Regions from separate parts of the Shewanella sp. 10N.7 genome, predicted to be linked through region 1. Evidence: riboswitches for the same ligand, from Rfam matches in the RefSeq annotation. Region 1 holds a riboswitch; the other holds the start of a gene.

Evidence for each region. Region 1 has a riboswitch for lysine ahead of lysC (lysine-sensitive aspartokinase 3). Riboswitches for the same ligand answer to the same signal wherever they lie in the genome.
Region 2: linked by a shared signal. The riboswitch ahead of LMH66_RS19820 (Na+/H+ antiporter NhaC family protein) and the one ahead of lysC (lysine-sensitive aspartokinase 3) in region 1 are both predicted to bind lysine.

What each region holds. Positions count from the first base shown of each region.
Region 1 is NZ_JAJGZS010000003.1:74,200-89,483, reverse strand. Features, by position in the region: gene LMH66_RS03300 (SprT family zinc-dependent metalloprotease) at 37-621, shown strand; gene LMH66_RS03295 (endonuclease) at 789-1,499, shown strand; gene rsmE (16S rRNA (uracil(1498)-N(3))-methyltransferase) at 1,509-2,243, shown strand; gene gshB (glutathione synthase) at 2,281-3,234, shown strand; gene LMH66_RS03280 (alkaline phosphatase) at 3,311-4,813, shown strand; gene LMH66_RS03275 (methyltransferase) at 5,046-6,080, shown strand; gene LMH66_RS03270 (DUF342 domain-containing protein) at 6,257-7,924, shown strand; gene LMH66_RS03265 (DUF4144 domain-containing protein) at 7,945-8,325, shown strand; gene LMH66_RS03260 (site-2 protease family protein) at 8,451-9,581, shown strand; gene LMH66_RS03255 (succinylglutamate desuccinylase/aspartoacylase family protein) at 9,763-10,902, opposite strand; gene lysC (lysine-sensitive aspartokinase 3) at 10,924-12,273, opposite strand; lysine riboswitch at 12,415-12,591, opposite strand; gene LMH66_RS03245 (DUF3293 domain-containing protein) at 13,094-13,528, opposite strand; gene arcA (two-component system response regulator ArcA) at 14,209-14,925, shown strand; gene LMH66_RS03235 (S9 family peptidase) at 15,210-15,284, opposite strand, start outside.
Region 2 is NZ_JAJGZS010000047.1:2,086-17,210, reverse strand. Features, by position in the region: gene LMH66_RS19885 (glutathione peroxidase) at 282-767, opposite strand; gene LMH66_RS19880 (YfaZ family outer membrane protein) at 1,100-1,639, shown strand; partial or broken gene LMH66_RS20590 (hypothetical protein) at 1,701-1,928, opposite strand; gene LMH66_RS19870 (small highly charged protein) at 2,033-2,194, opposite strand; gene LMH66_RS19865 (copper resistance protein NlpE) at 2,359-2,841, opposite strand; gene LMH66_RS19860 (patatin-like phospholipase family protein) at 2,979-4,106, opposite strand; gene LMH66_RS19855 (proline--tRNA ligase) at 4,283-5,998, opposite strand; gene LMH66_RS19850 (acyltransferase) at 6,317-6,934, opposite strand; gene tsaA (tRNA (N6-threonylcarbamoyladenosine(37)-N6)-methyltransferase TrmO) at 7,003-7,740, opposite strand; gene rcsF (Rcs stress response system protein RcsF) at 7,765-8,160, opposite strand; gene LMH66_RS19835 (H-NS family nucleoid-associated regulatory protein) at 8,314-8,718, opposite strand; gene LMH66_RS19830 (electron transfer flavoprotein subunit beta/FixA family protein) at 9,165-9,914, shown strand; gene LMH66_RS19825 (electron transfer flavoprotein subunit alpha/FixB family protein) at 9,917-10,840, shown strand; lysine riboswitch at 11,701-11,921, shown strand; gene LMH66_RS19820 (Na+/H+ antiporter NhaC family protein) at 11,999-13,555, shown strand; gene LMH66_RS19815 (M3 family metallopeptidase) at 13,636-15,125, opposite strand, start outside.

The sequences.
Region 1 (15,284 bases):
ACCACGATTATTTTAGTCAGGTACAAGCCAGCTTCTATGTTCAAAACCTTGTTTAGTCGCCCAACAAAGCTCTCTTCTACCAAAGCAAGCAGTGTGGGTTCATCCCATACCCGCTCTATAGCTAAAAGCTGCCTACCTAAAACTGAAGTTCAACAAACTGTACTTAAAAAGATTGAAGCTGATTACCAACAGGCAGAGGCAATTCTCGGGCGTCAATTCCCAAGACCCATTGTTCAATTTACCTTAAGAGGAAAAAGTGCAGGTACAGCACATTTACAGCTGAATAAATTACGCTTTAATCCTGTGTTACTTGAAGAAAACAGTACGGAATTTATTGAACAAGTCGTGCCACATGAAATTAGCCATCTGTTAAGTTATCAATTATTTGGGCGAGTAAAGCCCCATGGCGTTGAATGGCAGCGCATCATGCACCAAGTTTATAACGTCCCAGCACACACCACTCATCAACTTAATACCCAGTCTGTGGCAGGTAAACAGTTCGAGTATTATTGTGCATGTGGACCAGTGCAGTTATCAATTAAACGCCACAATAAAGTATTGCGCAATCAAACCCAGTATCGCTGTAAAAACTGCTCGCAAGTGCTCGCAGCAAAAGCATAATAAATAGCTTATTTGATTAGTTAATCTGATTGCATCACAGGTACCAATCCCTTACCATCCTTCGCAAATATCAACTGATACCAACCCGTATCAATTGTGCCGTATTAATGAAGTTAGGGTTTATTGTGTCGTACCATAAAACAAACAAAATATATCAACTGCCAACACTGCTGTTTATCTTTCTTGCTGTCATTATCACAAGTTATAGCGCGCAAGCAGCAAAGCACCCCACTAGTTTTAGAAGTGCTAAAAAAGTCGCTCAAAAAATTTATAGTACTTCTTTGCCTATGACGAGCTTCTATTGTGGTTGTGATATCAATGTCGTTGGTAAACAATGGAAACCAGATTTAGACAGTTGCGGCTATCAAGTCCGTAAGCAAATCCCAAGAGCCAATAGAATTGAATGGGAACATGTGGTCTCGGCGTGGGAATTTGGTCATCAGCTGCAATGTTGGCAAGATGGTGGGCGTAAGAATTGTGGCAGAACCAGTAGCCAATTTAAAAAAATGGAATCTGACTTGCACAACCTAACCCCTGCTGTCGGTGAAGTGAACGGCGATAGAAGTAACTACCGATTTAGCGAATGGAATGGACAAGCCACTCAATACGGCCAGTGTGCTATGGTAGTCGACTTTAAAGGTCGTAAGGCTCAGCCGCCAAAGCAAAGTCGCGGCGCCATTGCTCGAACATATTTTTATATGCAACAAGACTATGGATTATCTATTTCTTCCAGCCAAAAACGCTTATTTGAAGCATGGAATAAAACTTATCCAGTTGATCAAGTAGAATGTCTACGGGAGCAACTTATTGCAAAAAACCAAGGCAATCATAATAGTTTTGTTTTAAAACAATGTCAGAATCTCGGCCTCATTGATTAAGGATCTACTATGCGCGTCCCAAGAATTTATCAACCTATCAATGAACTTACTGTTAATCAGCAAGTAAAACTAGACGAAGATGGTGCTGCACATATCGGCCGAGTGTTACGCATGAATGAAGGTGACAACATTAGCCTGTTCTGTGGTGATGGCTATGATTATCTTGCAACCATTGTCAGCGCGAATAAGAAAAACGTCACCGTTGAGATTATCGAACAAACAGCTAACGAATCTGAATCTCCTCTGAATTTGCATTTAGGTCAGGTAATTTCTCGAGGTGACAGAATGGACTTCACCATTCAAAAATCAGTTGAATTAGGTGTTACCACGATTACACCGCTGTTTTCTGATCGATGTGGCGTCAAACTCAGTGGCGAGCGCCTAGAAAAGAAAATCAATCAGTGGCAAAAAATTGTCATCAGTGCCTGCGAACAATCAGGGCGCAGTTTTGTGCCTACAGTCAGACCTGCAATGACTTTAAGCCAATGGTGTGCAGAGCAAACAGATGCAGTAAAGTTGAACCTGCACCCTCGGGCAGCACATGGTATTAATGGTTTATCATTAAAAAATAACAAAGTGCGGTTATTAATTGGCCCAGAAGGCGGTCTATCAGAAGAAGAGATCGCCATGACAGAAACGCACCTCTTTACAGACGTATTACTTGGCCCACGAGTGTTACGAACAGAAACAGCTTCACTAACTGCGATTACCGCTTTGCAACTAAGATTCGGTGATATCGGTTAATCAATGATATAAGCATTGAGAAAATAAGGATAAAAGTATGATCAAGCTCGGCATAGTAATGGATCCAATCAGCGACATTAACATTAAAAAAGACTCTAGCTTTGCCATGTTAATGGCTGCTCAGTCACGCGGTTACCAACTGTATTATATGGAAATGCAAGATCTTGCCATGGTAAATGGTAAGGCAATGGCCAAAATGCGTTCGTTAACAGTTGAAAATAACGCCGACAAGTGGTTTGAATTAGGTGAAAGCATCGACACACCACTTGCTGATTTAGACGTCATTTTAATGCGTAAAGATCCGCCTTTTGATACTGAATTTATCTATGCCACTTATATGCTTGAACGCGCTGAAGAAGAAGGCGTTTTGATCGTCAATAAGCCGCAAAGCCTTCGCGATGCTAATGAAAAGCTATTTACTGCTTGGTTCCCAGAATTTACCCCAGAAGCCGTTGTCACGCGCGATGCTAAACGTATCCGTGATTTCTTAGCTGAACAAGGCGATATCATTCTTAAGCCGCTTGATGGAATGGGCGGCGCTTCAATTTTTCGCGTCAAACAGGATGATCCGAATATTGGGGTGATTTTAGAAACCTTAACCGAACACGGCACACGCTATGCAATGGCGCAAGGTTTTATCCCTGAAATTAAACAAGGTGATAAACGCATTTTAGTGGTTGATGGTGAACCCGTGCCTTATTCATTAGCGCGTATTCCAATGAAAGGCGAAACTCGCGGCAACTTAGCAGCTGGCGGAAGCGGTGTACCACAACCTTTATCAGAAAGTGATTTCCATATCGCTCGTACATTAGGTCCTGAGCTCAAAAAACGTGGGCTTATTTTTGTCGGTTTAGACGTGATTGGCGACAAACTCACCGAAATTAACGTCACTAGCCCCACTTGTATTAAAGAAATTGAAGCCGCATTTGATGTCGACATTACTGGCATGTTGATGGATGCCATTGAAGTACGAGTTAATAAACAAGCTTAATCTGTATCCAGCCTATTAACATTGCTGATAGGCTGGTGCTTTAAGTTTTGAACACGATAGTTTTTCAGGATTTACCATGTTAATAAGAACAACACTGAGCTTAATACTCGGGATAACCCTGTGCTTTTCTAATAGCACATTTGCTAACGAACAATTACTAGCAAAAGCTGATACTAAAGCTGAACAAACTGCATCACAGATCCAAGTGCACGTCTCTAGTGTATCGGACACTTCAATTATCAAAGCATCTGACAATGCGGCGAAAAAAGTAGATAACGAAGTCGACCCAACCACATTACCTGCTGATATCGTGGCGCCTATTACCAATATCGCCAGCAAACAAGTAAGAGTATCAACAGCACCATCTAAACCTAAAAACATGGTTATTATGATTGGTGATGGCATGGGACCCGCTTATACAACGGCCTATCGTTATTTCAAAGATAACCCTGAAACAGAAGAAATAGAACAAACAGTCTTCGACCGTTTGTTGGTTGGTATGGCAAGTACCTATCCAGCTTCTGTAAGTGGCTATGTCACCGACTCAGCGGCTTCGGCCACAGCACTTGCCACTGGTTTTAAAACCTATAATGGCGCGATTTCTGTTGATGTAGAGAAGCGTCCTCTCAAATCGATAATGGAGATGGCAAAAGAGCGCGGTTTATCAACCGGCCTTGCCGTCACTAGCCAAGTGAACCACGCCACGCCTGCGGCATTTTTCGCACATAACGAGCACCGCAGAAACTATGTTGAAATAGCTGAAGCTTATTTAGATTCAGATGCAGATGTCATATTGGGCGGCGGGCAAAAATATTTCTCTGATAGCTTACTCAAGCAATTTACTAACAAAGGCTACCAACACATTACTGAATTTTCAGAGCTTGAAAACATTTATCAACCTAAAGTCCTTGGTCTATTTGCTGAAGTGCAATTGCCTTGGGTCATTGACGATAACCAAGGCTACAAACTCAGTACATTAACCAAAAAGTCTTTGCAGTTATTATCTCAAAATGAACAAGGCTTTGTGTTAATTGTTGAAGGCAGCCTGATTGATTGGGCAGGACACTCCAATGACATTGCGACTGCAATGGGCGAGATGGACGAGTTTGCTAACGCAATTGAAGTGGTAGAGCAATTTGTACGTGAAAGCCAAGATACCCTAATGGTCGTTACAGCCGATCATAATACCGGGGGTTTATCGATTGGTGCTAATGGTGAATATGCTTGGAAACCAGAGATACTGCATAACATTAACGCTTCACCAAACAAGATTGCAGAGCAGCTTATCGGCACTGATGATTGGCAAGCCAGTTTTAATAAATTTGTCGGCTTCGAAGCTTCTGAGCAAGAACTTAGCACTTTAGATACAGCGAGAATGCAAGGTCAAAAGCAGCTGACTAAGTCAATCATGACCATTATTGATTTACGTACTAACACTGGCTGGACTTCAGTGGGACATACTGCATCAGATGTACAAGTATTTGCTGCAGGGCCTGGTTCGCGTTTATTCAGTGGTCATCAAGATAACACTGAAATCGCAACTAAAATGATGAGCTTATTACCGCAAACCTCAAACTAAACAAGCACTTAATTAGACTTTTAATCAAATTAGCACTGACATTAAGAGCAACCCATTAAATCGATGAGTTGCTCTTTTTATTTGCTCACCATTTACAAGTTTTGCATCAAGAAGCACACTATTGAGTTGTACTGACGTTGCTCATTTTCAGTGAGTTTAGAGATAAACACTGCACGACTTATTTGCTATAATTCGCCAATAACTATTGGGTTAATTTATTAAGGTCGATTCTGTGCTCACCAACACTTCTCAAGTTCTGCTACGAAACATTCAATTTGTCGAAAACCAGAATGTACTGATTCTAAATCATGAAGCAGATGCCTTAGCTGTTGAATTGCTGGATACTGCTAGCTCAGTGACTGCATTAGCCTTAGATTTTAATCATCATCAAACAATAGCAAAACAGACAAAAGCAAATCTGCACTGTTATTTTGGCCATGACGTCCCTGTAGATGCTCAGTTACAAACTTTTGATACTGTGGTGATTTACTTCCCAAAAGCAAAAGCTCTCGCGCCATACCTTTTCCAGTTGGCTGCCAAGCACCTTAATGTTGGCGGTACACTCATTGTCATTGGGGAAAACAAAGGCGGCGTAAAGTCTCTGGCTAAATTACTACCATACTATTATTCAACCGCATTAAAACGCGATAATGCTCGTCATTGTTTATTGTTTGTCGCTGAACTTATACAAGCAGCGCCTAAGCTGAATATTAATGACTGGGTGAGTCAATATCAGTTGGCCACACCTCAAGGTAATATCACAATCTGCAATTTAGTGGGCGTGTTTAGCGAAAAGAAACTTGATCAAGGCACAGAGCTATTGTTATTACACCTACCCGAGCTCACAGGCAGAGTACTCGACTTTGGTTGTGGCGCTGGCGTTATTAGTGCGGCGATGCTAAAGGCTAATCCGAGTCTTAATATTGATTGTATCGATATTAATGCCATGGCATTAAAAGCTTGCGAGCTGACACTTGAGGCAAATGACATGAAAGCCAATGTATATGCTTCAGATGGGTTTAAACAAATATCTGGTAAATTTGATGGCATCATCTCAAACCCGCCCTTCCATGACGGTTTAGCGGCAACCACACAAATTGCTAAAGACTTCGTAAAATCAAGCGCTAACAGCCTGTCAAATAAAGGGGTTTGGCAAATCGTTGCTAACAGAAACCTCCCCTATGCAGACACAATTGCTGAAGAATTCGGACAAGTGAACGTGCCAGCTGAAAACAATAAGTACAAACTATATTTTTTCCATAAGTAACAAAGTTTTAACAGTTCTTAGTTTTCTAAGAAAAATATATCATTTAGTGAAAAAACAACTGCGTTCTGACTAGTTTTTATCATAAAAAACCGCTACATTTTGTTAGTTAATAACAAGAACGTCACTAAGGCGCATTGACCTGATAACCTTCTCAGGCTATGAATAAAAGGTATTTTATGTTGGATTGGAGCTTAGCGGTTTTTAATGAAAACCAAACTCAAGTTGAGTTTCGTGTTATCCCCAACACTCATGGGCCAGTGTCTGAAGACGATGTCAGTAAACTGCTAACTCAACCTGAGTTTGCCATGCTGCGCCCCATGCAGCACAACATTCATAATGCTGTTGCCGAAATCAATGCGCTATGTGGTCAAGATAACGGTCAACATGAGTTATTTTTTGTGATTGCTGAGCGTGCTGATGGCAAAGTCATCATAGATATAAACGAAGATAAAATGTCTGCCTCGATGACGTTAGAAGCAGCTTGGGGTGGCAAAGATCCATCACTGCCAATGATCCTCAACGGACTTAAATCTTACAAAGTAAAAATGGGCTTAAGTAAGCCGAAAATTCAATCTCTTATTCAGCAATTAGCCATTCTTCCCCCTGGTGAGTCTTGTGACAGTGTTATCGCCGTCGGTAAATTACCCGCTAACGGTATTAATGCTAGCTTGATTAGAAAAGTTCCACTTGCTCGTGAGCGATTATTGCAACCACAAGAGCGTGAAGACGGCTCGGTAGATATGCGTAACCTAGGCGCCATGATAATGGTTAAACCTGGTGATGTATTAATGGTTAAAACGCCTGCAACTTCTGGCACTGCTGGATATAACATCCATGGTGAAGCCATATTACAGGTTGAAGGAAAAGATCTGTCGATGCAGCCTGGTAGCGGCACAGAAATCGACCCTGAAGATCCATATAAACTGATTGCTACGGTGGCAGGTCAGCCTGTTGAAAACAAAAAAGGTATGCAAGTCGACGACGTGCTGCAAATTAAAGATGTCGACGTAAAGTATGGTCATGTTGATTTTGAAGGCAGTATTTTAATCACAGGTGACGTTCATGAAGGTATGAAAGTAAAAAGCAGTGGTGACATTACGGTCATGGGCTTTGTTGAATCAGCAACCTTAGAAGCCGATGGCGATGTTATTGTCAGCAAAGGCATTATTGGCAGGCAAATTAAAGAGCAAGAACTCAGTAATAACATCACAGCTCAAGGGCAAATTTGTGCTCAGTTCGTACAATATTCAAATTTAACTGCCCACAGTGATATTTTAGTGACTAAGCAACTTCTGCATAGTCATTCGCAATCGGATAGCGTTATTACTGTCAGCGATCCTAGCGCAAAGCGCGGTGATTTAGTTGGCGGTAGAGCAACCGCTAAAAAAGGCATAAAAGCTGTCGCCTTTGGTGCAACCGCAGGCACAAAAACAGAACTTTATTGCGCTATGCACCAAACTGAGCTTAGAGCAGAAGTTAAAGAGTGCGATGCTAAAGCGAAAAAGTTAGTTGTAATGGGGCTTGATATCGAAGCTCGGCTCAGAAAACTTCCGCCTAAATCAGAATGGCAAACTGACGCTGGCATGATAGAGCAAGTGAAAATGATGCTCGATGAAAAGAAAGAAGTCGCGAATAACCGTGCTAAAGCAGAGTCTGAGTGCAAACAGTTACAACAAGAGGTCGGAGGTTATTACAGCAAGCACTTTATTCAAGCTGAACAGCATATTTTCTCCAATGTCGAAATCCATATTGGCCCTGCTCAAAATCGAACCCAAAGAGAGCATGGACCTTGTCAGATTAAAAACCTTCATAATGAAATCAGTTTTGATTACGGTAGCCATTAAAACTGATGGTGATAAATGCTATGGATAACATTTGTTGGCCTGCAATTATCAAGCAACAAGAAAGTGAAGAGCTGATTTATCTAGCCAGTGAGAGAGATTGGCTAGAGTTTTGTTACTTGCAACCACACATCTATGATCACCAAGATCAGCTATTAGACACTGCAGGGCTAACCTTTAATATTGTTATCGAACCGACGATAGACTCAAGCTTGATGCAGGTACCACAACCCACAGCGGAATTACCTCAACTTGAAATAAGCCAACACCCTATCGATATTGTCAGTTTTATCCATTTGGTTCGACAACACGCAGTATTAAACGGCCATTGCTGTAGCGCTAAAATTGTTTTTAGTGATATAAAGCAAGGGATTGAAGCTGTCGCTTATCTTGAATCTATTTAGCTTGAGTCGCCTTTGCCTATCAGGCAGAATGCCTAGCGTTTTTAATAATTGCATCGAACAATGTATCAATTAAATCACACCACCAATCATCAACTTCTCATCATAACAATGGAACAGCTAAATTTATGGAACTGCTGAATATAGAATGCCTTGGTAAACGCCTACGATTAGAAGGCTCCATGGCGGGCTGGCAACAACTATATTGGGACAATCAATTAGTCTCGCAAAAGTCAGCATCTGTAGATAATCAGGCTTTTAACATACATGAGTTTGAGTTATCACGGCCCGCTTCCATGCAAACATCGAGCACTGATGATGTCATTACAGAAGCCAGTAGAAACATCATAAAAGTCCGTCTCGAAGCCGATGTGCAATGGCAGCCGTTTCTCATCAACTATGTAGTGCTCGTCGATAAAGACACCATTGCTGAAGGACAACGTAATACCAAGGATATTGAACAACAAGTTCCTGAAGTTGCCCCAGTAAAAAAACAACAATTCAGTATGGTGGGATTGGCATCTTTAGGATTTAAATTACTTAAAAGTGCCAAAGTGGTTAAAGCGATGCTGGCAGCTGCGAGTGTTGCTGCCTATTCGTGGCTTTTTTCAATCGAGTTTGCCTTGGCATTAATCGCTTGTTTGGTTATCCATGAGTACGGTCATATCAAGGCAATGAAACACTTTGGCATGAAGACTAAAGGCATCTATCTCATCCCATTCATGGGTGGTTTAGCGGTCAGTGACGAGCGCATTAATACCCGTTGGCAAAATGTAGTGATATCTATCATGGGGCCCACATTTGGCTTAATAATGTCGATAGGTTGCATGATAGCTTACTGGGTCACTGGCAATATATTCTTCGCTGGCCTCGCTAGTTTTAACGCCTTACTAAACCTGTTTAATTTACTACCAATTTTACCTTTAGATGGCGGTCATATTTTAAAAAGCATTACTTTTTCGATGAACAGCATGGTCGGGCTTATCGCCTGTATGGCTGGCGCAGCAATCGGTGTGTTCATAAGTTACAGTTTAGGTTTAGCATTACTTGGTTTCTTGTTATTAATCGGTAGCCTAGAAATTGTGTTTGAATGGAAAACCCGCCATCAAAGTCACTTATTACCGTTAGATAGATACGGCCAGATATTTTCTACGATTTGGTATTTTTTAACTGTGGGTATTTTGATTGGAATTATCTGGTACTTTGCAGGCTCTGGTGACGACATGCTGGCTATGCCACTTGAAATATTGAAGAGTTAACAAGAATTAAAGTGGGTTATTTCGAAAGTTTAACCCACTTACCTTACGCAGTTTATATTGGTATTGAGTGTCCCAAATGATAGCTAGGTTCTAGTACTAGTCCTAAGCTCTAAACTCTAAACTCTAAACTCTAAACTCTAAACTCTAAACTCTAAACTCTAAACTCAGGAAAAATCATACATCATTTAATCTCAAACACATTCGTCATCACTTTATACAGCTCTGTACCTTGATGCACTGATGCCGAAGCAAAGTGCAAAACAGGCACGCAATCACAAGGTAAACTCACTGACGTTAACGCTTGTTCTGATCCATATTGATCAAGTCGCAATAGGGTAACTAACGGCTCACCTGCTGCCAGCGGCTTGCCCACTTCTGCACAATATTCTACTAATCCCGCTTTTGGTGCATGAAACTTTTTGTAGTCTTTCAAATAACAGCCCCAGCGAGACATCTCAGCTGGTAGCACTTTCTCTTCAATCACACCTCGGTGACTCAAATAAGCCAAAATTCCTAGCGCATCTTCTTTAGCGTCGGCCATATCAATGCGCTCTTGGCTAGCCAGTTCTAAGGTAAATGCGGCAACAGGTACATCAAAATGACGTTGTTGCGTGGCGCAATATTGTTGAAGTTGCCACCATGGATAAAAAGCGGCTTCGTCCATCGCACCGCCAAATTCATTTGGAATTATCAATGAAAAGGGAATAGAGAAGAGTCCAGCGGCTTCAACATCATATTCAGGACAATATAAATGTTTGGCTGATTTCGGACCAGTATGTAAATCTAATACAATATCAGCGTCGTGGGCCATTGATTGCAAGGTAACAGCAAGGCGGTGTCCTGTACTTACGCCCCAACTATTGGCGATACGTTGCTGACAGCTACGAGTTAATAATTCACGAAAAGCCGCAACTAACTCAGCATCTGATAATCCTTGGTTTAGTTCAAACCATTGAGGAATATTGCTAATAATATCCGCATGTTCATAATATTCACGATTCCAATTGACCCCAGTGATCGGGTCAAACCGCCCCAGGGTAAACTCACCACTTTTTTGGTTAATACCTAGTGGGTTAGCAAGTGGAAGACAGCGAATATCACCTAAAATAGTGTATGATTCTAGCAAGGTCATTAGCTGATAAATAACCGCATTACCTTGTACTTCTGCGCCATGAACATTTGCTTGAATGTACACAGAAGGCGCAGCGCTATCGCTTCCTTTAAAACTAAACAAAGGCGCTGTAAGCGCTTGACCAGTGGCCAATTCTCCCAACTCAACTTGCGAAGTCAGTGCTTTAGAAGTACCGGTTGATGCTGTCATTTTTAACCTTATTGGCATTACTTATTCAAATAGATTTTGATGCAATGAATTTACTACATCTGCCGCTTCTGATTCCGCCACTAACACACACAAGTTGTGTGGGCTCGCGCCTTGACAGATCATGCGAACATTATGGTTTTCTAGTACTGAGAATACACGACTACATATGCCAGCTGTTGAAGCGATTTTATTACCAATAATCGCGACTAAAGCGAGATTATCTTCTACTCTAACTCGGCAATGCTGTGATAACTCTTGCAATAACGACTCACTTAATAAGCCTTGACCGCTTGAATCTGAACCGGTTTTATCCAGTGTCAGCGAGACATTAACTTCTGATGTGGTAATTAAATCAACAGATATTTTGTGCTTAGCAAGCGTTGCGAAGGTTTCCGCTAAAAAGCCCTGAGCATGTAGCATTTGTAAGCTATGTAAATTTAGTAATGTTTGATCACGTCTTAAAGCAACGGCGCGAAAAACAGGGACCTCTTCAACTTGATGACGGATCCAGGTTCCGCCCTGCTCAGGTGCTTTACTTGAACCTACAAAGACTTGAATTTTTTGACGAACAGCAGGAAGAATAGTCGCAGGATGCAATACTTTGGCGCCAAAAGTCGCCATTTCAGCGGCTTCATTAAAGCTGATTTCAGGGATCGGTCTAGCATTAGGGGCCAAACGAGGGTCAGTAGTATAAATACCAGCAACATCAGTCCAAATCTCTACCGCATCAGCTTTAAGCGCTTCAGCCAATAAAGCTGCTGAATAATCACTGCCACCACGGCCTAATGTTGTCGTGCGCCCTTCACTGTCTGCACCAATAAACCCTTGAGTTACAATGACCTGTTCATTTAAAAGCGGCGCTAAATGTTCAGCGGCTAAAGAAGCAATACTCTCTATCTGCGGCTCTGCACGGCCAAAGTGACTATCGGTTCTCAGTACTTGTTTTACATCAAATGCACTCGAAGGCGTGCCTTTTTGGCGAATAACTGCTGAAAATAACAATGAAGAACATTGCTCACCCATTGAGAGTAACTCATCAATAATGGCTTTGCTTCTATCTAGCACTAACGCATCACTAAGTACTGACATTCTACTGAGTAGCTTATCAATTGTTGCCGCCACATCTTGTGGGCGCTCTAGCTTATCAACAATGTCATATTGAACTTGGGCAATTTGAGTCAACAAAGCCATACGGCGTTGGTCATTTACGTTGGCTTGAGTCAACTCAACCAGTAAATTAGTCACGCCACTTGAGGCACTCACGACAACAACACGAGTATTAGAATTAGCAAGAATGATATCTGCACAGCGATTCATTGCAGAAAAATCGGCAACCGATGTGCCTCCAAATTTAGCAACAACTAAACTCATGACAGCACCTCAGCAATAGGCTGACTAGCATTTACAGATTGAACAATAAGATTTAAAAACATGATTACGCTCCGAACTTACTTCGTTCGAAGAGCCTGGTGCAGTGATAACGCACCCTTAGAGAAGGGAAACAGCAATCTTTTCACCAGAAGCTCTCCACCAATTAATAGGTGACAATCGTTAGGATTCAGCCTAATCGACCGATATGAAGTTAAACCAATCACTTCGAATATCTCGGCGCTAATCTCCCTCATAAGTCATCATCGGAATAGGTTTTCCTCAGACTCACTACCTAGCTAACGCTCCTCTTCTGTTTCTCCCAATGGAAGAAAGTGAAAAATACCAATAAATGACCATCTAAGTCAATTCAGACTTGTAATAAAGTTACTAAATAACAGAATACTGAAAATACGACATTTAAATGCTTAATCAAACAGGAGAGCTTTTTTGAAGGAATTGATAAGATAAATACTTAAATTACAGCAACAAAGAAGAATACAAAAAACAATCTAATGGATAGTTGAAGCAAATATTATACATATGCAATAACAAAAATGGCGATTACTGCTCAATGATGTCTTAAAAGGGTTTATATACCTCGCCAATGAATACGTATTTTCAATGCAATTGTGAACCGTCAGTAGGTGATAAATAGTTAGCTCTACAATCCGCTTTCAGAATGAAGCTAATATTCAACCTTAATCAGCTCTTGCTAGAATAAAACCTACATAAAGATACCATTAACGGCTTCTGAGCAGAGATCTCACCTTAATCAACAATACCTAATTAACAATACCTAATTAACAACAATACCTAAAAATTACTCGTGCAAATCTGGTAGTTCATTCACTAGCTGGGTACGTGTTGTAAAGTCGCCAATCATCACTTCATCATCTGGCGCATCTCCGCAAGCCACTAAAGACAATAAACCTTGGTTCACATAATAAATCGCATGTTGTTTGAACTCTCGCCCTAATTCTAACGCCTGCTGTTTATCAATAAAGACTGCCCAGCTTTTTTCCATATGCGATAAATCAGGAGCTGCGCCAATAAGTGAACGATATGGACTGTTATATTGTTCAATTTTTCGCTGTAAACGACGGTCTAATAACCGATTTTGGCAAGGAGTGAGCACACTACCAAGAGGATTGTGTGCGGTGACAATGGCGAAAGGAATATCATTAGATAAGCGCTGCGTGAGTAAAAATTGTGTTCCTTGATACTTGTGCCAAAGGCTATCAATTAAATTATCCATTATCTAATATTCTCTGTTAATCCCAGTTAAGTGTAGCAAACCCTTATTCACGCTCATAGTCCATGTGATGCAAGTCACAAGAATAATAATTAAATTAAATAGCAAAATCAAAGGCTTATTAAAAAATTCAATTTTGTAACAATTCTAATGCGTAAATTTGTTAACATTTCATTTGTTAACAAATGCCTAAAACGAGTACAATAATCACCACTAGCTAGATTTTGCTACATAACTATAAGTTGTGGCACAAGCTGTTACATTTATCGGTACATTTTTTCACCATTAAATAATCAAGCTTGAGCATTTTGTTCTACATTTTTAGATAACATTAAATATAGAACATTATTAAATTGCCAAGGAACTTTTATGAGCAATTTAATCTCATAGTGTAACGAATCATTGTTTTAATAGATCTTTAGACTGATTGTGAGTGAGTTAAGACTCAGCATACAATGAGAATATGGATTTTTTATGATCACATTTATGTCACGTATGTCTCTTTTAATAATGTATTAAGCTGAGTGTATAATGTAGCTAGTCATGAAGCGTGTTTTGTTCAGGGCAGACATAGATAAACACCTATCGTGAAATTTATAAATTATCGGCGTTTCATTAATAAACACGCCAACGCCCTAGTGCAACATGACTAGAATCAATTGTTTTTAATTTAGGTAAATAACATGCAAAACCCACACATTCTTATTGTTGAAGATGAAGCTGTAACCCGTAATACACTGCGTAGTATTTTTGAAGCAGAAGGGTATGTAGTAACTGAAGCAAACGATGGCGCAGAAATGCATAAAGCCATGCAGGATAATAAGATTAATCTTGTTGTTATGGATATCAATCTTCCTGGTAAAAACGGTTTATTGTTAGCTCGTGAACTTCGTGAAATTAACAATATCGGCCTTATCTTCTTAACTGGTCGTGACAACGAAGTTGACAAAATTCTTGGTCTTGAAATTGGCGCTGATGACTACATCACTAAGCCATTCAACCCACGTGAATTAACTATCCGTGCTCGCAACTTATTAACTCGCGTTAATAGTGCTGGTGCAGAAATCGAAGAAAAAGGTTCTGTAGAATTCTACCGCTTCAATGGTTGGAGCTTAGAAATCAACAGCCGTTCTTTAGTAAGCCCACAAGGTGAATCTTATAAGCTTCCACGCAGTGAATTCCGCGCGATGCTTCACTTTGTAGAAAACCCAGGCAAAATCTTAACTCGTGCTGACTTGTTAATGAAGATGACTGGCCGTGAGCTTAAGCCACATGACCGTACTGTTGACGTAACCATTCGTCGCATCCGTAAGCATTTCGAAAGCTTACCTGATACGCCAGAAATCATCGCGACTATCCACGGTGAAGGCTATCGTTTTTGCGGTAACTTAGAAGATTAATTTTCGCTTATTGCGGAAATAAAAAAAGCCAAGTCGATGACTTGGCTTTTTTATTGGCTGTAATTCAGCTTAACGGACAAACTATATTACGAATATTCTTTGACTAAAGCTCAATCTCGAAACGAAGGGGTAAGCTACGTTTTAAATACCGAGACGTTACTTCTTATGAATGTAGTTTAACTAACCGAATTATTTACGCCTTTTGTCTTTAAACAATTCAATTAAGCTCATTAAACACAAAGCCCCCGCTATCACATTGAGGGCTATTAGTACCGCTACCGTCATTACTTCAACTCATTTTCCAAGAAAGCAGCCAACGACTTATAAAGGTGATTTCTAACTTTTTCACCACGCATTGA
Region 2 (15,125 bases), on a different contig from region 1:
AAAAGGCAATCAATTGATTGCCTATCGATCCACTTTGAGATCAAGGGGACCGCGCTAGAAGTCCCAGGGAGATGATGAAAGTGAAATCAAACTGTCTTATTAAATAAGACTCTCACCTGCGACAATAGTTCAAAAAAAATACAATTATTTTAATATTTTTAGCATATAAATTTTTGTGGTTTTAAAATCAAGCAATTGCGAACAACAAATGGGTATGTGTAAATTTAATTGCATGCTTGAGCAAACCGTTTACTCCAGTTATTTGTCACTTTAGCCATCAATTATTTTAGTAAAGTTTCAATTTCAGTCATTAAATTTTCTGGCTTGGTGGTTGGTGAGTAACGCTTTAACACTTTACCGTCTTTGTTGATCAAAAATTTAGTGAAATTCCACTTGATTGATTCACTGCCTAATAGACCTTTAGCAGAAGATTTAAGAAACTTATAGAGTGGCGCTACTTCAGTACCATTAACGTCGACTTTACTGAATAAAGGGAAACTAACACCAAAATTTAATTCACAGAATTGACTAATTGTCGCTTCATCGCCTTTCTCTTGACCACCGAATTGATTACATGGAAAACCCAATACCACGAAACCTTGATCTTTATACAGTTGATATAGGTGCTCTAGTGGCTTGTATTGGTGAGTAAAACCGCACTCACTCGCCGTATTAACAACCAAAACAACTTTGCCTTTGTAATCTGACATTGATACAGCGTTGCCTTGAATATCAACTGCGCTTTGCTCGTAAAAAGATTGGCTCATAAATACACTCCTCATAGATTTAATATCACTATATAGTAGAAAATAATTTAGTCAATTAAATTGTGCGCAATTTAATTTTGATTCATTATATCGACTTTCTCACTTTCTCACTTTCTCATTTACACACTCACGATGAGTCCCGCTCTAATGAATACGTAATTCATCGTGAATGGGTATCAATCATTAACAAAATTCCTTTTTTTGTTGTCCATGTGTTTTAACTTTGTGTGTGTATTGCGCGAAGCCTGAACGATACAACTGATTTTTAAAGACTAACGGGATTTGGCCAGTATAATCCCTGCAAAATAAGACTTTAAGACTGAGTTTATCAAATGAGAAAAATTATCTTAGCGGCATCGTTAGCTGCGAGTACGTTACCTTTAAGCGTAACAGCGAGCGAAATCACTATTGGTTTAAGTGAACATGTCGTGTCAGCTAATCTAAAGGCCAATATAAACCCTCATAGCAATCTTGAAGCGGGTTATATCTATTCTGATAAAAAAGGTCAGCTTGCAGAATTTGCTATGCATATGACTCATCAGACTGGTGCTCATACGATTGAAATTGGTCCTAAATGGACCTCAGTTTGGTTTGATGATAATCCTGATGGCAGCGTTATTTCTGTTGGTGGTCATTATTCATTGGCTTTAGGCAATAATATATCGATTCATGGCGATGCTTATTATGCTCCGTCTGTATTATCATTTTCAGATGTTGATGGTTACACCGAATTAGGTGCAAAAGTACAGTATGATTTTAACCCTAACATGGCAATCTTCATCGGTTACCGTAATCTGAAATTTAAGTATGATAACCAGTCAAACAGATCATTCGAGGATGGTTTTTACATTGGCGGAACTTCACGCTTTTAATTAGCTGAACTGAGTCAGACCTGCTGGTTGATCGCGCTATTTATATTATCAATTATAGGGCTTAAGAAATATCACAAAAAAAAGCAAGTTGCCTAGGGCCTGTTGATCTTTCAAGGTTATTTTTGCAGCGAATTGTTGGCCATTTATGCAAGGCAGAGACTTTGTAGTGTAGTTATTCTACATAAAAAGTCGATAACGCAGTAAAAATGACCAACAAACGCTGCCCAAAGGGTTCGACTAAAAGCGTTTTACTCTTTGTTGGATTAATTTTGCTTAGATGACTAGGCATCAATCCATCCGCCTCAATTAAAACGCTTTTATTTCGAACAAAACTTAACCAGCAAAGAGCAACAGGCCCTAGCAACTTGCTTTTAATCGAATAAGTATAAACACTTAATTGTACTGATTTACTTCAAAATCCAATTCGGCATAATCATCTGCGTAACGACGCTTAGTATCTTTTCTGCGTTGTTTGAGTTTCTTCGCTTTTGGTTTTTCGTCAACTTCGTTATCCCAAAGGATGTCGTCGATATCAAATTTGTAGTATTGAGACATTTGTCTTTCCAAGGTGTTTCTTAAACTGATTAATAATCACTAAAAAACCTGATTGGTTATACTCAGTGATGACTTGTATTCACGTTGAATACAAACTCATTTTTACCTAATTTGAATTTGTAACGAAAGCAAAAAAAATCACCTATGACGGTGAATTTTTTTGTTCAATCTCTTACTAAAGATGAAGCTGGAATAAAGTCACTGCTGATGGCGGGGCGACTAGGTAGCTCGGCAATCTTATTGACGATGTATTTTTCTTCATTTTCACCACGTATGCGTTCACTTTCTACATTGAGTAAGAACATTTTCTCTTCGACCACATGGTATATCTGGCCTCTATCTAAGTAGATGACGTTGCCAGTTTTATCCCAATGGAATAGCCCACTATTGTTAAATGGTAGCGGGTCTTGGCCCAAGTGTTCAGTGGAGATTGTATATTGATTTGGTGGGGTGAGTGTGAGGGTCGTTTTCATACCATCGCAGCTTGGGCAAGGGAAAGTACCTTGATATACGCCAGGCCAATTGACTGTATGTAAGCTGCCTTTAGTAGGATCTGGGTCAAAGCTCAACTGAGAGTCAGAGCATGCTGTTAATATTGAAATGGCCATTAGCATGGCGATTACTGCAATTATCCTTATTGCGTTCATATCTATTCCTTTAATTTTTCCGTGGTTTCATATTCCTTGTCAAACTGCAAATGACACAAGGTCATCGTTTACATCATTAAATAAGTCACCGTTTACATCATTAAATAAGTCAAAGTTAATCATCAGCGAAAATGAACTTAGTGCTCGATATTAAAAAACTGCTTTATGGTATCAATCTGCGTCATTGCGTCTTGATAGCCTAAATCAATTAAAGCACTCGTGTAGGCTTTTTCAAATAATAAATATGACACGATACTTGAGTCTGTTTCACAATCAACCCCAAAAAACTTAAGTAAAATTCTGATAGCAATAGGTAATTCTTTAAAATATCGTGCTGCAATTTCACTCAAATCTTCACTGGGTTTAATCACTAAGGTATCGATTTTACGTAAATGGATTTGTTTAGCATTATTTTCAGGTATCAAAGCTAATGTTGAGTTAATTCGCTCTAATCGCTCTAAGTCACTGTTTAAGGTATCGGAGAAAATGGTATCGAGCAAATGACCTGCAATGGTGGCAGTTTTAGGGTGAGCATCAATCTCATTATGATGTTGTTGATGAGGACTATCGAGATTGATCACCATAATTTTGTCAGCGCCTAAATGAATAGGACTTGATAAAGGAGATAGTTGATGCACAGAGCCATCACCAAAGTAGGCTTGGTTTAATTTAATCGAAGGAAATACTAATGGTATTGCTGACGTTGCCATTAAGTGGTCTGTAGTTAACGTGCAGCGGTTTCCTTGTCTTCTCGCTCGTTTCCAGTCACTCACAGTATTATTGGCTTGAAAGAAGCTATAGGAGTGTGAGTCGTTATAGCTTGAAGCATCTAAACTAATGGCTTTTAACGCTCCACTACCAATATTGCGTTCAATACGTTGAAAATCAATTAGCTGGTTCAACAGACCGCGCAGTGGCGCGTTATCTAATAAGCTGCCAGCATCAGTGTTCATTTTGTCGCTTTGCAAACCTTTGAGCGCCATTTTACATAGATGTTTAAATACGCCCCAAAATGAAGAACGATAGACCTTCTTCGTTTCAAAATGACGCCAAACCCAATCTAACTTTTTCACTCCAAGATGAAAACATGAAGCGTGAGTGGCTAATGAAGTCGCATTAATTGCACCAGCAGACGTGCCACTGATTATTTCAAACGGAATATGATGATTCCGTGGATACAGTTGAACTAGGGCTTTTAATACCCCAATTTGATAGGCCGCTCTAGCGCCACCACCGCCTAAAACAAGTGCAATTGACTCTGACAACTAAGATCTCCTTTCTTATGACTAACGCCATGATATCAGTATGGTTAATAATATCTGGTTCGACGAGTAATAGAACGATAATTTAAGCATAAATATTGAAAGGATATTGGATGCGATAAATGCTTAGGCATAAAAAAACGCACCAAAAGGTGCGTTTTAAATTATCGCCAAATCAATTAGCTTTTGATTGAAGACTTGATGAAATCAACAATTTGATCGAATGGGATATCTTGCTTCTCACCGGTGCGGCGGTTTTTGTACTCAAACACGCCAGCATCGATATTGCGATCACCAATCACGACGACGTGTGGTAAACCCACTAGTTCCATGTCGTTGAACATCACACCAGGACGCTCTTTACGATCGTCGAGTAATATCTCGATGCCTTCAGCAGCTAAATCTTTATAAAGCTGTTCAGCCATTTCTTTTACGCGATGAGACTTGTGCATGTTCATCGGTAAAATGCCGACGGTAAACGGAGCCAATGTTTCTGGTAACATCATCCCGCGTTCATCATGGTTTTGCTCAATCGCAGCGGCAACGATACGGCTAACACCAGCGCCATAACAGCCCATCATCATGACTTTAGATTTACCGTTTTCATCGAGTACGGTTGCGCCCATCGCTTCTGAGTAGTTAGTGCCTAACTGGAAAATGTGACCGACTTCGATACCACGTGCAAAGGCATAAACCCCTTGGCCATCAGGTGTCGCTTCACCTTCAACTACGTTACGGATATCCATGGCTTGAGCCATTGGTAAATCACGTTCCCAGTTAATGCCGAAGAAGTGTTTACCTTCTTGGTTAGCACCAGCACTAAAGTCATTGATTACCGCAACATCTTTATCGATGATAATTGGCATTTCAAGACCAACAGGGCCTAAAGAACCAGGGCCTGCACCGATAAGGTCTTTGATTTCTTCATCGCTAGCGAACTCGAATGGAGAAAGCACAAGCTCATGCTTTTCAGCTTTTAATTCATTCAGCTCATGATCGCCACGAACAATCAATGCTACTAAAGGTGCTTCTTCAGTGGCGCCTTTAACAATCAATGTTTTCACTGTTTTAGTGATAGCGATGTTAAATTGCTCAACTAACTCAGTGATGGTTTTAGCATTGGGTGTATCAACTAGATTCATTTCTTGAGATGGCGCTGCTAAAGTCGCAGTAGGCTCAGGAGATTCTGCTTTTTCAATGTTAGCGGCATAATCACTACCCGTTGAGTAAGCAATTAAATCTTCACCACTGTTAGCCAGTACGTGGAACTCATGCGAAGTATCACCACCAATTGACCCAGTATCAGCAATCACAGAGCGGAAAGCTAAGCCCATACGCTTGAAGATATTGTTATAAGCTTCATGCATCGCTGCGTAAGTCTTATCCATACATTCTTGGTTTAAATGGAAAGAGTATGCATCTTTCATCAAGAATTCACGGGCACGCATTACACCGAAACGTGGACGAACTTCATCACGGAATTTAGTTTGTACTTGATAAAGGCTTAAAGGAAGCTGCTTGTATGAGCTCACTTCTTTACGCACTAAGTCAGTAATCACTTCTTCATGGGTTGGGCCAAGTACAAAATCGCGATTGTGACGATCTTGGAAGCGTAACAATTCAGGGCCAAATTTTTCCCAACGGCCAGTTTCAACCCAAAGATCAGCGGGTTGAACCAAAGGCATTAAGATTTCAATTGCACCTGCTTTGTCCATTTCTTCACGAATAATCGCTTCAACCTTACGTAAAACACGTAGGCCGCTCGGTAACCATGAATAAAGACCTGATGCATTACGACGGATAAAACCTGCGCGTAGCATTAATTGATGACTGGCAACCTCTGCATTTGCAGGGGTTTCTTTTTGTGTTGAAAGCAGGTAATTGCTAACTCGCATTCCCATTGTCCACTTAGTAACTATTAATGGGCGACATTTTAGCATTTGCCACGTTGTTGTCACCAGATAATTGAACTGTATAAAGCTTTATTATCAGTTGGCGAAAAAGGGAGTGGTCAGTGCCACTATAGCGAGCGTTCGTTGACTCGTGTTAGGAGAAAGCTAAGTTATTAATCTAGTTTAATATTTGGCCATGGGATTTAGGGCATGCCGTCAAATATTAATACATGTAAACAAAGAATATAACGCAGATGATAAGCGAATTAACCTTACCTTATTTATCTTTGAGTAAGTGTAATAAGTCGTAGAGGGCTTCTGTTATTTATCGCGCCTGTCACCAATGATTTTGGCAGGGTTTCCTGCAACGATGGCAAACTCGGGGACATCTTTTGTCACTATGCTGCCCATACCGACGACGGCTTGGTTACCGATATTCACTCCATCGACAATACCCGCTTGTGCGCCAATCCAAACATCTTCACCAATGGTAATCCCTTTGGTTGTCACAGGTTGTTGGTATATGGGGGAGTCTACTGACATGCCATGATTAAAGGCATATATAGTGACATTATTGGCAATGCGAGTTTTGTCTCCAATGGTAATACCCACTCTACCGCCATCAAAAGAGCAGCCATGGTTAATGGCGACTTCTTTGCCCATGGTGATAGGGCCATGTAAAAACACATCAGCAGCAATCATACATTGGTCGCCGATACGGATATCTCGGCCACGCTCAGCAAATATCCTTGCTTCAGGCGCAATGAAACACTGCTCACCAATATGGACGGTTTCAACTGAAGATAAATGCAGCTGAATATCATCTTGCCAAGGCTTAGCCCAGATTAAGTGTTTTTCTTTTAATGAAAAATAAAGCCAAGGCATCCAAGACAAACGTTTTTTATGTTGTGCTTGATAATCAGGTTTATCTTGAGTCATGGTTATGGGCTTATATTAAATAATGATGGAAGAGTAATACTTGCTTGTTTGTAAGGGAGAAACCATAGCTAACAAACCGAAGTGGGTTTAATCTCTATCACTTCAATTTTGTCATTATTAAGGTGCCAAAAAATATCGATATCATATAAAGCCACTTGATATATCTTAGCATCATCTTTTGCTTTTTTATAAGCAGGGCGAGGGTCTTGAGCTAATACATCATTCACCACTTGTTTTAAATCAGCCACTTTATTTTCGTTCGAATATTCAGCCAATTGGCTTTCAGCTAATTGACTAAATTGTACGTCAATTAATTGTGGTGCAGATTGCGCAATACCACCACTGGCATTATCAATAGCATCAGAAAAAGGAATATAAGGTTTAATATCAATGATTGGCGTACCGTCTAATAAATCCATCCCCGATATTTCTAAACAGACTTTGCCATTTTGTTGCACAACATTGTGTAATTTAACCACTGACTGACCAATGCCGTTTGGCCTAAACGTTGAGCGAGTGGCAAATACCCCTAGCTTTTCATTGCCACCTAGTCTGGGTGGCCTAACCGTATTTTTCCAACCTTGAGCTAAATTTTGGTGAAAACAAAAAAGTAGCCATAAGTGAGAATATTGCTCAATACCTCTTACTGCATCGATGTTATTAACATGGGGAGCAAGCTCAACCCAGCCTCGAACATTGACTAGTCCAGGTTGTCGCGGTATTCCAAACTTTTGTTTGTACGGGGTGCGACATATTGCAACAGCTTCAATTTGAGAATTAAAAGACTGTTCAGAATATTTATTCATTTATATAACTAATATATTTAAAGGTTATTGAGCTGTGGCTGTTTTAATCGCCTGGCCGACACAAAATGCTTGGGTATAACAAGTATTGGTCTTTTGTTCTGTTAATAGACACTTTTTCACTATTAAGCCATTCGCGCCAAGTTCGACTGCTTTTTTACGTGCTTGGGTGCGTGCATCTGCAATATTAGCTGGCACACCTGATTCTGTTTCTTGACAAGATTCACCTTCAACTAAGCCAACGATTTCATAGGGGCCTTTGGGGCTTGCACCGTCAATATACAATTCAACACTTGTCGGCTTAAAGTATTCATCGATAGCTTCACCATCTAAATTACTATTAAAGGTGTAATTACTTGAACATGCTGATAAAAGTACTGTAGAGAAGAGGGTGATTAACGCAATCGTTTGAGAAGTGTTCATAATACGGCCTAATTTATTTAGAGCATTAAAGAGGAGTCTATATTGCCTACAGTTTACATGGCTTACAGGATTGTGGAAATACTTGATAAAGGCTTATGCAGATAACAAAAGAGCCTACCGAAGTAAGCTCTTTAATTTCAAAAAGGTGAACTTTTATTCCATACCAGGAATTAAAAAGTCTTCCATTTTCTTGCCTGCATCAATTTGGTTTTTAAATACCGTTGGCATACGACCTTGGCCAGTCCACTGAATTAATTCACCATCAACTTCAATTTGGTATTTAGCCGGGCGAGGGGCACGCTTTTTAGGTGCTGGCTTAGCAGTAATTTCGCCTAAGTCTTCAATTGATAAACCACTGTTTTCAATTTGAGCTAATATTTCGGCTATACGTTCATTACGTTCAGCATTCGCTTCTAATTCAGCTTTTTCGTCTTCTTCTCTTTCAGTGATAATCTTTTCTAACTTAACTGAAAGCTCACGTAAATCTTCTAGTGATAACTCTTTTACAGCAGCTTTAAAACGACGACCATGTGTTAAAATTTCTAAAAAGTCACTCATATCAATGTGCATCCTAATGATTTTAATTAATAAGTATCTCAAGTAATTCTGTGGCTATTAAATAATACTTACCAAAACTCTAGATTGTTTAATTGTTATCAAACGAGAGTGTAAATTGATTTGACTATTTAAAATGTTAAAACAAAATAATAGTAGAAAAACACGGTTACTTGAATCGCCTTTAATAATAGAAACTAAATTTGATTGGATCAAATAAAAAATCCTTAAATGAACAAATTTTAAATAAAAAAGCGCAAATACCCCGCTTGATAAATAAATAAATGCTTAATACAACTTATTTATACCGACCAAGTTAATAAAAAAGATATAAACAAGTGTTTGACTTTGGTTGACGTTAACGTTAACAGGACGTAAAGTTGTGCCATATTGCATTGGTGATAGCCAATGTGCCATCCACATACATTGAAGGTGTAGAAGGAAATCCCATGAAAGTATTGGTGCCTGTAAAGCGCGTAGTCGATGCCAATGTGAAAGTCAGAGTAAAGGCTGATAACACAAATGTTGATACTGCTAATTTAAAAATGGCGTTAAACCCATTTTGTGAAATTGCTGTTGAAGAAGCAGTTCGATTAAAAGAAGCGGGAAGTGCGACTGAAGTCGTGGTGGTGAGTATTGGAGCTAAAGCTGTGCAAGAACAGCTACGTACCTCTATGGCACTTGGTGCTGATCGCGCTATTCATGTGCAAACGGATGAAGAGCTAGTGCCTTTATCAATTGCTAAAATTCTTAAAGCGGTGCAAGAAAAAGAACAAGCAGATTTAGTGATTTTTGGTAAGCAATCTATCGATGGCGACAACAACCAAACTGGCCAAATGCTTGCTGCATTAACCCAAATGCCTCAAGCCACGTTTGCATCAGAACTTAAATTGAGTGCAGACGGCGCAGAAGTAACACGTGAAGTCGATGGCGGTTTACAGACCCTTAAAATGCCATTACCAGCGGTTGTGACAGCTGATTTACGTTTAAATGAACCTCGTTACGCTTCACTGCCTAATATTATGAAGGCGAAGCGTAAGCCGCTTGAGACGCTTTCAATTGATGATTTAGGTGTTAGCTTAAAAGCACACCAAACTATCGTTAAAGTGACGCCTCCTGCTGAACGTCAAGCTGGCATCATGGTGAGTTCAGTAGCTGAGCTAGTTGAAAAGTTAAAAAATGAAGCGAAGGTGATCTAATTATGGCCATTCTAGTATTAGCAGAGCACGACAATGCAAGTTTAAAATTAGACACAGCAAAAGTAGTTAGCGCTGCGACAGCCATTGGCGGTGATGTTCATGTATTAGTGGCTGGCAGTGCATGTGCTGCAGCTGTTACTGCTGCGCAAGCATTAACTGGCGTCAGTAAGGTTTTAGTGGCTGATGCAGCTGCATATGAAGCACAAATGGCTGAAAATTTATCAGAACTCGTGCTTAAACTTGCTGGCGATTACGACTACGTTCTGGCTGCTGCGACAAGTGTTGGTAAAGATACTCTACCTCGCGTGGCTGCATTATTGGACGTCGCACAAATTTCAGAAGTGATTGAAGTTGTTAGTGCAGATACATTTGTTCGTCCTATCTATGCTGGCTCTGCTTTAGCAACAGTACAAAGTTTAGATGACAAGAAAGTGTTAACTGTGCGCACGAGTGCATTTGATGCAGTGGGCAACGAAGGCAGTGCAGAAGCTGTGGCGGTAGATTTTGTCGCCGAAGCTAAGACTGTGTTTGTATCGCAAACATTGACTGAATCAGAGCGTCCTGAGTTAGGTAGCGCTGGTGTGATTGTTTCTGGTGGCCGTGGTATGGGCAGTGGAGATAATTTTGCCATTCTTGAAGCGCTTGCTGACAAAATGACCGCTGCTGTCGGTGCATCACGTGCTGCAGTAGATGCGGGTTTTGTACCGAATGATTTACAAGTGGGTCAAACAGGTAAAATTGTTGCGCCTGACTTATATATCGCTGTGGGTATTTCTGGTGCGATTCAGCATTTAGCGGGCATGAAAGATTCAAAAGTGATTGTCGCAATTAACAAAGATCCTGAAGCGCCTATATTCCAAGTCGCTGACTATGGTCTTGAAGCTGATTTGTTTGATGCGATTCCAGAACTTACTAATTTATTATAATCAGTATTTTACCTATTATTTATAGGCTGGTTTAAACAGTAAGTTTTATGCATTTTAGGAAGGTTTTTGTCATATTGGCAAAAACCTTTTTTGTTTTATAGCCAGTCAAATCGCCATGCGTGGCAGTAAACTCAAGTTAGACAAGAGTAAATTAGTCAGTAGCTACATTTTTGTTTTAAATTAGTCATTTCAGCCTTAGATATTTATTACCGTTGTGAATAACCCTGCCATTGATGTGTTTTTATTTGCATATTTATTCATTATTTTTTTGGGATATGTGACTTTGGAATCCCTTACTTAATAAAGTAAATGCTCCAACTGTATCGGTTCGACCTATATTGATAATGCATAGTCTGATGCTTTAACTTTTTAATGGGAGTGGCTTGTTAGGTGAAAAACAATCATAAATGAATGGGGTGGATTAGTTCTTGCCTGTTATTCAATAGCAATACTTTCAAGGCACTTACTTTTTCATTATGACTTGTCACGCACCGATACAGACAGACAAACACACAAACACAATCTAGCGTTAAATAGCATCATAAATTAAGTTTGAGTATTAAGTCTGTTGATTTTATCAAACAAAAATTATCTCGCAGAGCAGTACAGCTTAATCAGGTTTGAAAATAGTATTACCCCTCCTATTTGGTCAAACATCCCTTGAAATGGTGATATTGATGGATAAAACAACGCTTGCTAATAAATCGTTACACCCTTGATAAGCCGCTGTGGCGTTTTTTGATTGTGATGTTATTTCTCACAAGATAAGCTACTTTTATCTGGCAATTAACCTCGTGCTTATGTTTGTATAGTGGCGTGTATCGGCAGAGAGCTTCAAATAAGGCTCTCACTGTGCTGACTACATAAGTAGAGGCGCATCAAATATCAGTAAGTTTACGTTGGGTGATACCAATAACTTAAACGGAAAGGATTTGGTGCCGAAGCGAACTGGTTATATCAAAACCGTTTGCTGGGGCAGTTTCCGAAAGGGGCTGCACTGTCATAGTAATTTTTATCCGTGAGGATAAAACAATGGATATCGATGTTGATATCGATATTACTGTGGAGTGCTACTGAAAAGATCCTTGTCTTCGCTTTCTGCGTTGTCTTGCCTTATCAGTTATCCTCCATTCGTACTCAACGAAGAAATTATAAAAAATGATGATAACAAGTTACGCCGATTCGGCACTTTCGCTTTTGCCTCCTGTTGTGGCAATTATTCTTGCAGTGGTCACACGTAAAGTGCTTCTTTCACTTGGCTTAGGTATTCTTGCCGGTGTGGTGCTTTTAAGCGACTTTTCAATAGGTACTGCAGCAAGTCACCTCTTTAGCACTGTAACCAGTCTAGTATGGGATGATGGCGCGCTAAACGCGTGGAATTTACAGATCATCGGCTTCTTAGTGGTACTTGGGATGATCACCGCATTAATCACAGTCAGTGGTTCAGCTCGCGCTTTTGCCGATTGGGCACATCAACGCATTCGTAATAAGCGTGATGCTAAACTGATGACGATATTCTTAGGTTGTGTGGTGTTTATTGATGACTACTTCAACAGCATTGTTGTTGGCTCAATCGCACGTCCTATTACCGACCGTTATCATATTTCTCGCGCTAAGTTAGCCTATTTGCTCGATTCAACAGCTGCGCCAGTTTGTGTTATCTCACCCGTTTCTAGCTGGGGTGCATATATCATCGCATTAATCGGCGGCATTTTAACGGCACATGGCTTTGCTGACACAGGACACCTAAGCGTCTTTTTACAAATGGTGCCGATGAATTTCTACGCCATTTTCGCTTTATTGCTATTACTTTGTGTGGCTATCTTTGGCTTAGATATCGGCCCAATGCGTCAACATGAGCGTAATGCGCAAAAAGGCGAATTGTTTGACGAAAGCAAAGGCTTACCACCAGGTGCAACGGCTGATTTACCAGAAGCGGATACGGGTAAAATTCTAGGTCTATTCCTACCGATTTTTGTTTTGGTGGCAGCGACGATTTACTTTATGGTTGCAACTGGTGCGGATGCATTAGCAAGTGAAGGCCTAAAGTTTAGCGTACTAGGTGCTTTTGAAAACACTGAAGTGAGTGAGTCATTATTTTACGGGTCACTCGTGGGCTTAGTTGTGACGGTACTACTGACAATTCAACAAAAAATCAGTGCTAGCATGATGTTTACTGGCCTTAAGGTCGGCGCGAAATCAATGCTACCTGCTATCTACATCTTGTTATTTGCTTGGACCATCGCATCAGTGATTGGTGAGCTTGAAACAGGTAAGTACATGGCAAGCCTTGCTACTGGTAATATCCCGTTTGCATTATTACCTGCAGTATTATTCTTGCTTGCTGGTTTAACTGCTTTCTCAACCGGCACAAGCTGGGGGACGTTCGGTATCATGTTGCCAATCGCAGCTGATATGGCAATGGGCAGTGACAGCACTATGATGTTACCTATGCTTGCAGCAGTATTATCTGGTGCAGTATTCGGTGACCATTGTTCACCAATCTCGGATACCACCATCTTGTCGTCAACGGGTGCGAGCTGTCATCACTTAGACCACGTAATGACGCAATTACCGTATGCCTTGATTGTCGCTGTTATCAGTATTGTCGGTTACACAGTGCTTGGTTTTACTGGCTCTGTTGCAATGGGCTTTATTACTTGTTCAGTGTTATTTGTACTGGCAGTATTAGGGCTTAAAATAGCAACTAAGTAACGACTATTTTTTATATTCAGTCATAAAAAATGCCACTCAATTGAGTGGCATTTTTGTATTTACTGTATACGTTAGGCTAATTAATTTAAGCCGCGGCGCTCAAGTAATCCTTCCGTGGTTGGGGCTTGGCCTCTAAAGTTTTGATACGCTTCCATTGGCGGTACGCTGTTGCCCACTTCACGAATCGTTTTTCTAAACTTCATGCCTATTTCGCGATTTAAACCACCTTGAGTTTGCACGTAAGCAAAGGCATCAGCGGCAAGAATTTCACTCCACATATAAGCGTAATAACTTGCTGAGTAACCGCCAGGGAATGCATGCGCAAAGTAGGTTGAGCGGTAACGTGGCGGCACTGCAGGCAAATCAACGCCGTGTTTTTTCAAAGCATTGGCTTCGAATTGCTCAACGTTCTGTAAAGGAGCATCAGCGTCCAGTGCATGCCATTCTAGGTCAAGCAGAGCTGCAGACATATACTCTAACGTATCGAAGCCTTGGTTAAAGCTTCGTGACGCTAATAGTTTTTGCAGCAAGTCATCAGGGATAGGTTTACCCGTATCATAATGCTTGGCGTAATTAGCAAGTACTTTGGGATGTGCGGCCCAGTCTTCCTCAAAGGTTGACGGGAATTCTACAAAGTCACGTGAAACTGAAGTTCCAGCAAGTGATGGGTATTTCACTTTTGAGAACATACCATGAGTACCGTGGCCCATTTCATGGAACATAGTCGTTGCTTCATCGTAGCTCACAAACGTTGGCTGGCCTTCAGGCGCCTTTTTAATGTTCATCACGTTTACAACGACAGGCTTTTGATTTAATAGCTCTGACTGGCCAACAAAAGAGCTCATCCATGCGCCGCCACGTTTGCCTTCTCGGGCAAAGTAATCAGCGTAGAAGATAGCCATGCTTGACCCGTCTTCATCAAACATCTCGTAAGCTTTTACATCTGGATGATAAACCGGTAAGTCTGGGCGCGGCTTAAGCGTTACGCCGTAAAGCTCTTGTAAGGTAAAGAAAACCCCATCTTCAAGTACGCGATTAAATTCAAAGTAAGGCTTGATTGATGCTGAATCTAAGTCAAATTTTTCTTTACGCACTAGCTCTGCGTAATAAGCCCAGTCCCATGGCGCTAGAGTAAAGTCGCCGCCGGTTTTGTCAATCATCGCTTGAATGTCTGCAGCTTCTTTTTGGGTGTTTTCAACGACCGCTGGCACCATAGAGCCGAACATGTCATAGACCGCTTCAGGTGTTTTTGCCATTTGCGGCGCCAAGCGGTAGTCAGACCAAGTGTCGAAACCTAATAGTTTGGCTTTTTTAGCCCGAAGCTGTGCTAAACGTGCCACTAATGAAGCCGTTTCATTTTCGCCTGTTAAGCCACGGTTAGCAGATGCTTCCCATACTTGCTGACGTAATGCTCGATTATCTAGCTGCGCCAATACTGGCTGACGAGTGGTATTGGTGATGTTAAGTAAGTATTGGCCGTCAAATCCCGCAGCAGCGGCATCCGCTTTTGCTGCAGCGATTGCAGATGTTGATAAGCCTGCAAGTTGACCCTCATCGTCCACAGTTACAG